2 regions of the Massilia sp. R2A-15 genome follow, and region 2 is predicted to be linked to the other one. Evidence: predicted binding sites of a transcription regulator. Region 2 holds the regulator's gene; the other holds the start of a gene.
The links. The regulator LexA, encoded in region 2, represses DNA repair genes until DNA is damaged. The targets are predictions, from matches to a motif close to ACTGTATNNNNATACAGT.

Region 1: the regulator LexA is predicted to act here: its motif matches at 2,521-2,538, upstream of Q4S45_RS14175 (error-prone DNA polymerase).

The regions. Positions count from the first base shown of each region.
Region 1 covers NZ_CP131935.1:3,088,965-3,093,447, reverse strand. Annotated here, with positions in the region: gene Q4S45_RS14185 (TonB-dependent receptor) at 1-1,094, shown strand, start outside; gene Q4S45_RS14180 (acyltransferase family protein) at 1,202-2,356, shown strand; gene Q4S45_RS14175 (error-prone DNA polymerase) at 2,553-4,483, shown strand, end outside.
Region 2 covers NZ_CP131935.1:2,901,907-2,906,389, forward strand. Annotated here, with positions in the region: gene rplI (50S ribosomal protein L9) at 1-88, opposite strand, end outside; gene rpsR (30S ribosomal protein S18) at 115-405, opposite strand; gene priB (primosomal replication protein N) at 437-730, opposite strand; gene rpsF (30S ribosomal protein S6) at 759-1,151, opposite strand; gene Q4S45_RS13405 (DUF29 domain-containing protein) at 1,270-1,758, opposite strand; gene lexA (transcriptional repressor LexA) at 1,930-2,568, shown strand; gene Q4S45_RS13415 (sel1 repeat family protein) at 2,673-3,461, opposite strand; gene Q4S45_RS13420 (sel1 repeat family protein) at 3,554-4,330, opposite strand; gene Q4S45_RS13425 (tetratricopeptide repeat protein) at 4,418-4,483, opposite strand, start outside.

The sequences.
Region 1 (4,483 bases), 190 kb from region 2:
GCGCGGCCGACCTGCAGAAGTGGAAAGACGGCAATCTCGACGCCGATCCGCTGCGCCGTGAACTGCTGCGCTCGGAATTCAAGCTGACCGAGAAAAATGCGGCCGCCTATGTGATGACCGAATTCGAAGCCGACAAGCTGTCCGGTAACGTCGGCGTGCGCGCGGTCAAGACCAAAGAGGAAGCGCTGGTCAACATTCCGGTCGCCGGCGCGGTCTGCCCCGCGCTCCAGCCATGCCCGTCCGTGCCGGGCGCGGTCACGACCTCGATCTACGGCACCGTCTACCAGGCGCCGATCACCAACACCTACACCAACTTCCTGCCTAGCCTGAACCTGCGCTACGAGCTCGACCATGGCTGGATCGGCCGCGTCGCCCTGAACCGCACGCTGTCGCGCGCCGACTATGCGGACCTGGCCGGCGCCATCAGCGGCGTCGACAACCTGACCCACAAGGCCACTGGCGGCAACCCGAACCTGAAGCCGACCACCTCCGACAATATCGATGCGTCGATGGCCTGGTACTTTGCGCCGCGCGCCTTGCTGTCGGCCGGCGTGTTCCATTCGAACATCCACGACTACGTGAAGTTCGGCGACACCAGCGTCACCTTGTATAACACCACCACCAACAAGGACGACACCTACACGGTCACCTCGCCAGGCGCCATCTCGGCCCGCGTGCAGGGTGTCGAGTTCGCCTACGAGCAGCCGATCGGCGCCGGGTTCGGCTTCAACGCCAACTACACCTATGCCGATTCGAAGGATGCCGACGGCGCTCGCATGAAGGGCCAGTCGAAGCACACCTACAACATCGGCGCCTACTACGAGGACGACAAGTTCAGCGCGCGCCTGGCCTACAACGGCCGCTCCGACTACATCATCAGCATCAACCGGACCGGTCCGACGACGCAGAACGCGCCTTTCAAGACGCTGTCGGCGTCGCTGCAGTACAAGCTGTCGGAGAACCTGTCGCTGTCGCTCGATGCGCTGAACCTGAACAACCCGATCAGCAAGGCGTATGCGTTCAACGAAGAGCAGCCGCGCGCGTTCCGTGAAAACGGCCGCCAGTACTACCTGAACCTGCGCATGAAGTACTAAGCCTTCGGCCGATGGGCGGTCCGCGGCCGGGCCGCCCATTTTCCGTGCCGGCCCTCGCAATGGGGGCGCAGCAACCGGCACACACTTTTCCGCATAGAGGCATAGGCATGAACTTGCAACAACAACGGCTCGCGTCGCTGGACGCGTTCCGCGGTTTCACGATCGCCGCGATGGTCCTGGTCAACAACCCTGGCGACTGGAGCCACCTGTACGCCCAGCTCGACCACGCCGAATGGAACGGCTGGACCTTCACCGACACCATCTTTCCCTTCTTCCTGTTTATCGGCGGCGTGTCGATGGCCTTGTCGCTCGGCCGGCTCGCCGCCGCCGGCGCCGCCAAGCCGGCCCTGCTGGGCAAGCTGGCCTGGCGCGCCACCCTGATCTTCCTGATCGGCTTCACCCTGAACTTCATCCCCAACTTCAACCTGGCCACGGTGCGCATCCCCGGCGTGCTGCAGCGCATCGCCGTGTGCACGCTGCTGGCGGCGCCGATCGTGGTCTACCTCGGTTGGCGCGCGCAGCTCGCCGTGATCGCTTTTTTGCTCGCCCTGTACGCCGGCCTGATGCTGTATGTCCCGGTGCCCGACGTGCACGGCGTGTGGGCGGCCGGCGCGCTCGAGCCGGGGCGCGACTTCGGCGCCTTCGTCGACCGCTGGCTGCTCGACGGCCACCTGTGGGTCAAATCGAAGAGCTGGGACCCGGAAGGCGTGACCAGTACCTTGCCGGCGCTGTGCAGCCAGCTGGCCGGCGTGCTGGCGGGGCGCTGGCTGCTGTCTCGCTACTCCCGCGGCGAGCAGACGGTGTGGATGATGCTTGCCGGCCTGGCCTGCCTGGCGGTGGGCAGTGTGGCCGACGCGCTGCTGATGCCGATTAACAAAAGTCTGTGGACGCCGTCGTACGCGGTATGGATGACCGGCTGGGCCTTGCTGGCGTTCGGCGCCTTCTTCTGGCTGCTCGACGCCAATCCGCATGCGGCGTTGCGCGAGCGCGCCCGGCGCCTGAGCACGCCGCTGCTGATCTACGGCATGAACGCGCTGTTCATTTTCGCCTTCTCCGGCTTCGTCGCCAAGATGCTCGGCTTCATCAAGCTGGCGCAGCCGGACGGCGGCAAGATCGCGCTGGGGCGGCTGCTGTATGCGCCGATTGGCGCGCTGCCGATCGCGCCGGTCAACGCATCGCTGTTGCATGCGCTGGCGTTCAACGCCGCCATGTTCGGCGTCGCCTGGCTGATGTGGCGGAAGAAGTGGTTCGTCAAGGTCTAGCAGTCGAGGCAGCCCGCCCATGGGGGCAGACCCGCCCATGGGTCAGACCCGTTTTTTCGAAAGATAAAGGCGGCAGCGGCCAAATAAGAAGCGGGTCTGACCCCGGCCTGCCGGTTGGGCCGCGCTTTCAGGCATTTTCTTGTCTGGCCGCGCCCGTAGGCTATACTGTGTTTATATACAGTATTCTTGCTTCCCGATGCCTGCTTTCCTCCCCGCGGCTGGCTTGCCCGACTATGCCGAGCTGTTCTGCCTGTCGAACTTCTCCTTCCTGCAAGGCGCCTCGCACGCCGAGGAGCTGGTCGCGCGCGCCGTCCAGCTGGGCTACTCGGCGCTGGCGCTGACCGACGAATGCTCGCTCGCCGGCGTGGTGCGCGCCCACGCCGAAGCGAAAAAAGCCGCGCTGCCGCTGCTGGTCGGCGCCCATTTCCACCTGCAGAATCCGGACGGCAGCCCCGCGCTGTCGCTGATCCTGCTGGCGCAAAACCGCAACGGCTACGGCAACCTGTCCGAGCTGGTCACGATCGGCCGCACCCGCGGCGACAAGGGCACCTACCTGCTCACGCCCGCCGATTTCGCCGCGCCGCCGCCTGCGCTCGCGCACCTGAAGCAGATGCCCGACTGCCTGGCGATCCTGCTGCCGGCCTATCCCGGCCACGACGCCGCCGACGTCGATCGCCTGCACGCGCAGGCGGCGTGGATGGCCGCGACCTTTCCGGGCCGCGCCTGGATCGGCCTGAACCTGCTGCACCGCGCCTACGACGACGCCCACCGGGCCACCATCGAGGAGGTGGCGTGGCAGCACGCGCTGCCGATCACCGCGGTCGGCCACGTGGTCATGCACGTCCGTTCGAGGAAGCCCTTGCAGGACACGCTGTCGGCGATCCGCATCGGCAAGCCGGTGGCCGAATGCGGCTACCAGCTGGCCCAGAACGCCGAGCAGCACCTGCGCGCGCGCCTGCGCCTGGCCAACATCTACGCGCCCGAGGTGCTGGCCGAAACGCTGCGCATCGCGCGCCTGTGCACCTTCTCGCTCGACGAACTGCGCTACGAATACCCGAACGAAGTCGTCCCCGCCGGCCACACGGCGGCCAGCTACCTGCGCAGCGAAACCTACATCGGCGCGCACCGGCGCTTCCGCGAGGGCATCCCGGCCAAGGTGCAGCAGCAGCTCGAACACGAGCTGGCGCTGATCGGCGAGATGCGCTACGAGCAGTACTTCCTGACCGTCTACGACATCGTGCGCTTCGCCCGCTCCAACAACATCCTGTGCCAGGGCCGCGGCTCGGCCGCCAATTCGGCGGTGTGCTACTGCCTGGGCATCACCGAGGTCGACCCGGCCCGCGCCAACCTGCTGTTCGAGCGCTTCATCTCGAAGGAGCGCAACGAGCCGCCCGACATCGACGTCGACTTCGAGCATCAGCGGCGCGAGGAGGTGATCCAGTACATCTACAACAAATACGGCCGCACCCGCGCCGCGCTGGCCGCGGTGGTGATCAGCTACCGGCCCAAGAGCGCGCTGCGCGACAGCGGCCGCGCGCTCGGCATCGACCTGGCCATCGTCGAGAAGGTGGCCAAGACCCACCACTGGTTCGACAGCAAGCAGGACCTGGTGAACCGGCTGGCCGAAAGCGGCCTCGATCCCGAGTCCGGCCTGGCGCAGCAATGGGCCACGCTGGCGCAGCTGCTGCTCGGCTTCCCGCGCCACCTGTCGCAGCATCCGGGCGGTTTCGTCATCGCCCAAGGCAAGCTGTCGCGCCTGGTGCCGATCGAGAACGCCGCGATGGCCGAGCGCAGCGTCATCCAGTGGGACAAGAACGACCTCGAGGAGCTTGGCCTGATGAAGGTCGACGTGCTGGCGCTGGGCATGCTTTCGATGCTGCGCCGCGGCCTCGAATTAATCAGCACGCGCCACGGCACCGTGTTCGAGATGCAGGACATCCCGCACGACGACACGCCCACCTACGACATGATGTGCGCGGCCGACACGGTCGGCGTATTCCAGATCGAGTCGCGCGCGCAAATGAGCATGCTGCCGCGCATGCGACCGCGCGTGTTCTACGACCTGGTGATCGAAGTGGCGGTGGTGCGCCCCGGCCCGATCCAGGGCGGCATGGTGCATCCTTACCT
Region 2 (4,483 bases):
GGAAGTTACGTGCGTAACCGTCTTTGACTTTGACGACGTCGCCGAGGTTGCCGACGTTAACGACTTTTTCTAACAGGATGATTTGCATATTTTTCTCCAGGTTCTCTGCAGCGATTAAGCGTGGTGCAGGTCGGTGTATGGCAGCAGCGCGAGGTAGCGTGCGCGCTTGATGGCGGTGTCAACCTGGCGCTGGTAGTGCGCCTTGGTGCCGGTCAGGCGTGCTGGCATGATCTTGCCGTTTTCCTGGACGAAGTCCTTCAGGGTGTCGACGTCTTTGTAGTCGACCTGCTCCACGTTGGCTGCGGTGAAGCGGCAGAATTTCTTACGCTTGAACAGTGGGTTCTGTTGTTTGCGCTTTTCTTTAAGCTTGAGCTTGTTCTTGTCGAATTTTTTACCGAATGCCATTTTAGGCTCCTGTATCTAAAAAGTACCCCGCTTAGGCGGCGGCACTGAAATCAATGATGTGAAACACCAGCGCTTTGCTGTTGCGATTCTTTTTGGCCAGAAATCCCGTGAACTGGTGCGCTGCGCCCAACTCGGCCCGTGCAAACCGCCCTGAAATTTCGCCCGCGGCAAGCGCGGCAATTTCAAACTCGGTCAACCTTGGCACCCCTGCTTCCACCTGCTGCGAACTATGCGTCAGGGTGGCGGACACGATCGGCACGCCGGCCGGGGTGTAGCGCAATACGTCGCGCTCCGAAATCGATGCTACAAACTGAAGTTGATTCACTTCACCAGCTTAAGGTTCCAGCCGAAAATCAGGCAGCGGCTGCAGGTGCTACTGCGGCGGCCGGAGCTTCCGAGCGGTGGCTCTTGGCTGCGTCTTCACGTTGTACCGACTTCATCATCGGCGACGGCGCGGTTTCAGCCTTCTTCATCTTAACGGTGAGGTGACGCAGCACGGCATCATTGAATTTGAATGCGGTTTCGAGTTCCACCAGGGTCTCGTTGTCGCACTCGATGTTCATGCAGATGTAGTGTGCCTTAGGCAGCTTCTGGATCGAGTAAGCCATCTGACGACGGCCCCAGTCTTCGACGCGATGGATGTTACCGCCGCGCGCGGTGACGCTGGCCTTGTAACGTTCGATCATCGCCGGGACTTGCTCGCTTTGGTCCGGATGGACGATAAAAACGATTTCATAATGACGCATGCATAACTCCTTAGGGACGTTTAAAACAAAAGCCCACCTCGGCGTCAAGACGAGTGTGGGAAGGGAAAGCCGGCAATTATAGCGCGGGAGTGGCGCCCGTGGCAACGGGTTTGTGGCGTCAGGGTGCGCGCGGCGCGGGGAAATTGGACGGAGCAGGCACGAAATCGTCATCGAACAACTGGTCGCGCGAATAGGGAATCGCCGCGGGGAAAATCTTTCGGTCCAGTCCGGTTTGCACGGAAGCGCCACGAACAGCCCGCGGATAGCTCTTTTCGGCCGCCTGCATCGCTAGTGGCGCCAAGCTAGGACTTTCTTCCAGCAGCAAAGCCAGCGCGGAGCGCTGTTCATGGATCGTACCCAGCCAGCTGCGTGACTTGCGTTCGGGCTGGTATTCGCATTTGAGTAAATGAATGATCAACACTTCCAAGCGGCTAGCGAGCTCCTTGCGAAGACTACCCATGGCGTCATCCAGTTCCTCAATCAGGTGATCCACGTCCAACTCGGCAAGGCGGCGCTGGCGCAGCAAGGCGTGCTGTTGTTCGTACCACAGCATCAGATCTTGATCATAATCTGCGCGCTGGGATCGATCCGATTTGAGTTCAAGCATAACGACCTCCTGCTCCCAAGATAGCACCAAAAGCCCGCGCCGGCGTGATGGGCGCCCACCTCAAATCGAACAAAATCCGGTCTTCATGCGGTTTTTTGTGAATTTCCCTTGCATTCGCCGAAATACTGTACAAAAATACAGTCTGTTCATATAACCAGCACCCGCACCCCAATGATCAAGCTCACCGCACGGCAAGAACAGATCCTTAACCTGATTCGGGATGCAATCGAGAACACCGGCTTTCCTCCGACCCGCGCCGAGATCGCCAACGAACTGGGCTTCAAATCGGCCAACGCCGCCGAGGAGCATTTGCAAGCCTTGGCGCGCAAAGGCGCCATCGAAATCGCGCCGGGCACCTCGCGCGGCATCCGCCTGGTCGGCGCCGCCAATCCCGAGCCGATGCCCATGCCGCCGCCCACGCTGATGATGTCGCTGCCGCTGGTCGGCCGCGTTGCCGCCGGCTCGCCGATCCTCGCGCTCGAGCATGTCGAAGCCACTTACAGCGTCGATCCGTCGATGTTCTCCTCCAAGCCGGACTTCCTGCTGAAGGTGCGCGGCCTGTCGATGCGCGACGCCGGCATCATGGATGGCGACCTGCTGGCGGTGAAGAAAATCGACAGCGCGAAGAACGGCCAGATCGTGGTCGCGCGCATCGGCGACGACGTCACCGTCAAGCGCTACCGCAAGACCGGATCGCTGATTGAGTTGTTGCCGGAGAACCCGGACTTCAAGGTGATCAAGGTCGATCCCTCGGTGGACGACTTCGCCCTCGAGGGCCTCGCCGTCGGCCTGATGCGCACCTGGCACTGATCCTGGCGGTGGGCACGAGTTCAGCGAGACCGGGCTCGATCCGCCGCGCCGGCAGCGCCCGGAACATTTTCGTTCGCTACGGGGCCGCTTGAAATCGCTGATGGCTATTTTGGGATCGTGACAGCTGGCGCATTGCGGATCGTCCAGTCGCGCCAGATGGCGTGGTCGCGCCTGTACCGGTCCATGTCCGCCATGCGCTGTTCCCAGCGATTGCTCTCGGTGGTCAGGTACGCGGTGGTCTGCAACATCCACGCTTCGCGCGACGCCATCACCTGCGCGGCGGTTTGCTTGCCATGCTCCGCCACTGCGGCATACACCTTGCCGAGGTGCTCCCTCGCCTGGCCGAGTTCCTGCTCGCTCATCAGCAGCGCAATATCCTCGGGGATGCGCTTAGCCGGCGGCAAGACGCTTTCGAGATTGCTGATGAAGCCGTTGTAGCAGGCCCGGTAGGCCTCGAACGCAGCGCTCACTTTGCCAATCTCGCTCTTGGTCCGCGACACGTCGGGAGCCTTTGGCTGTACACAGTTGAATTCGCCGGCAACCAGGTCGGCGCCGTCGTAACCGGTGGTCCAGTACGAAATGTCGGCCAGACGCTGCTGGCGTTGCCCGGTCAGGCGGGTCGCCGCGACAGCACCCGGATGACCGGCCGCCGCAGCCTTGGCGAACAGGGCGTCGCCCTTCTCGCGATCGAGCGGCGCGCCCTCCCCGTACCAGTACATTTCACCAAGGCGCAACTCGGCCTCGGGATTGCCGGCGTTCGCCAGCTGCGTGTACAGCGCCAGCGCCTGTCGATAATCCTTGCCGTTCAAGGCTTTCGCCGCGTCGGAGAGATCGGCTGCGCAAGCAGTAGCCGCGCCCGCGATAAGGAACACGCCCGCAATGAATCGTTTCATGCTGTTCTCCATGCCTGAGGGTGATTAAAAGTTTCGCTTTTTTTGGTGCATTTCAAGCTGGCTCGAGGCAAACGGTCGCCGACAGGCCGCCCCTACTTCCTGGGCTGCGCGCGGGTCGCGATGTCGATCGCCCCGTTGTTCGACACGCGCTGCCTTTCCATGTCGTCCAGGTACTGTTTTTCGCGCAGTTTCTGGGTCGTCAGGTAATCGGTGGTTTTCGCCATCCATTTGTCGCGCTTCTCGAGTGTCTGGTCGGCCGTCAGCTTGGCGCGGGCCGCAACCGCCGCATAGACCTTGCCCAGATGCTCGGTGGCCTGGCGTAGTTCCTGCTCGCTCATCAGCAGCGTCACGGCTTCCGGGATGGCCTTTCCGGGCGGCATGACGCTTTGGAGATGGTCGATGAAGCCGTTATAGCAGGCTGTGTAAGCGTCGGCGGCCTCGCTGGTCGCCGTCACCGCCCGTTTGGTCTGGGAGAACTCAGGAAACTCCGGCGCCACGCAGTTGAACTTGCCGGCGACCAGGTCCGCGCCATCGTAGCCGGTGGTCCAGTAGGCGATGTCGGCCAGCCGCTGCTGGCGGTCGCGACTGAGGCTGGTGGCCGCGACGGCAGCCTGGTTGCCTGCGGCGGCGGCCTGGGCGAACAGGGCATCGCCCTTGGCGCGGTCGAGCGGCGCGCCTTCGCCGTACCAGTACATCTCGCCCAGGCGCAGCATCGCCTCGGGGTTGCCGGCACCGGCCAGGCGGGAATACAAGGCCAGGGCCTGGGGATAGTTCTTGGCGTTCAGCGCAGCGGCAGCGTCAGACAGTTCATCCGCACCGGCGGCGCCGAAGGCCAGAATCAACACTGCACACAAAATCGAACGTTTCATGCTGCGCCTCCGGAATTAATGGAACATTAATATTCCCACCATTTACGCCGGTTGACAACAGGAATCGATACCTGCGTTCGTGAGGCACTATTTGCGGTTAGGCACGTAGTTGTTCCTGCGCGCGTCGAGTTCATTGCTGCGATCGCTCGCGGT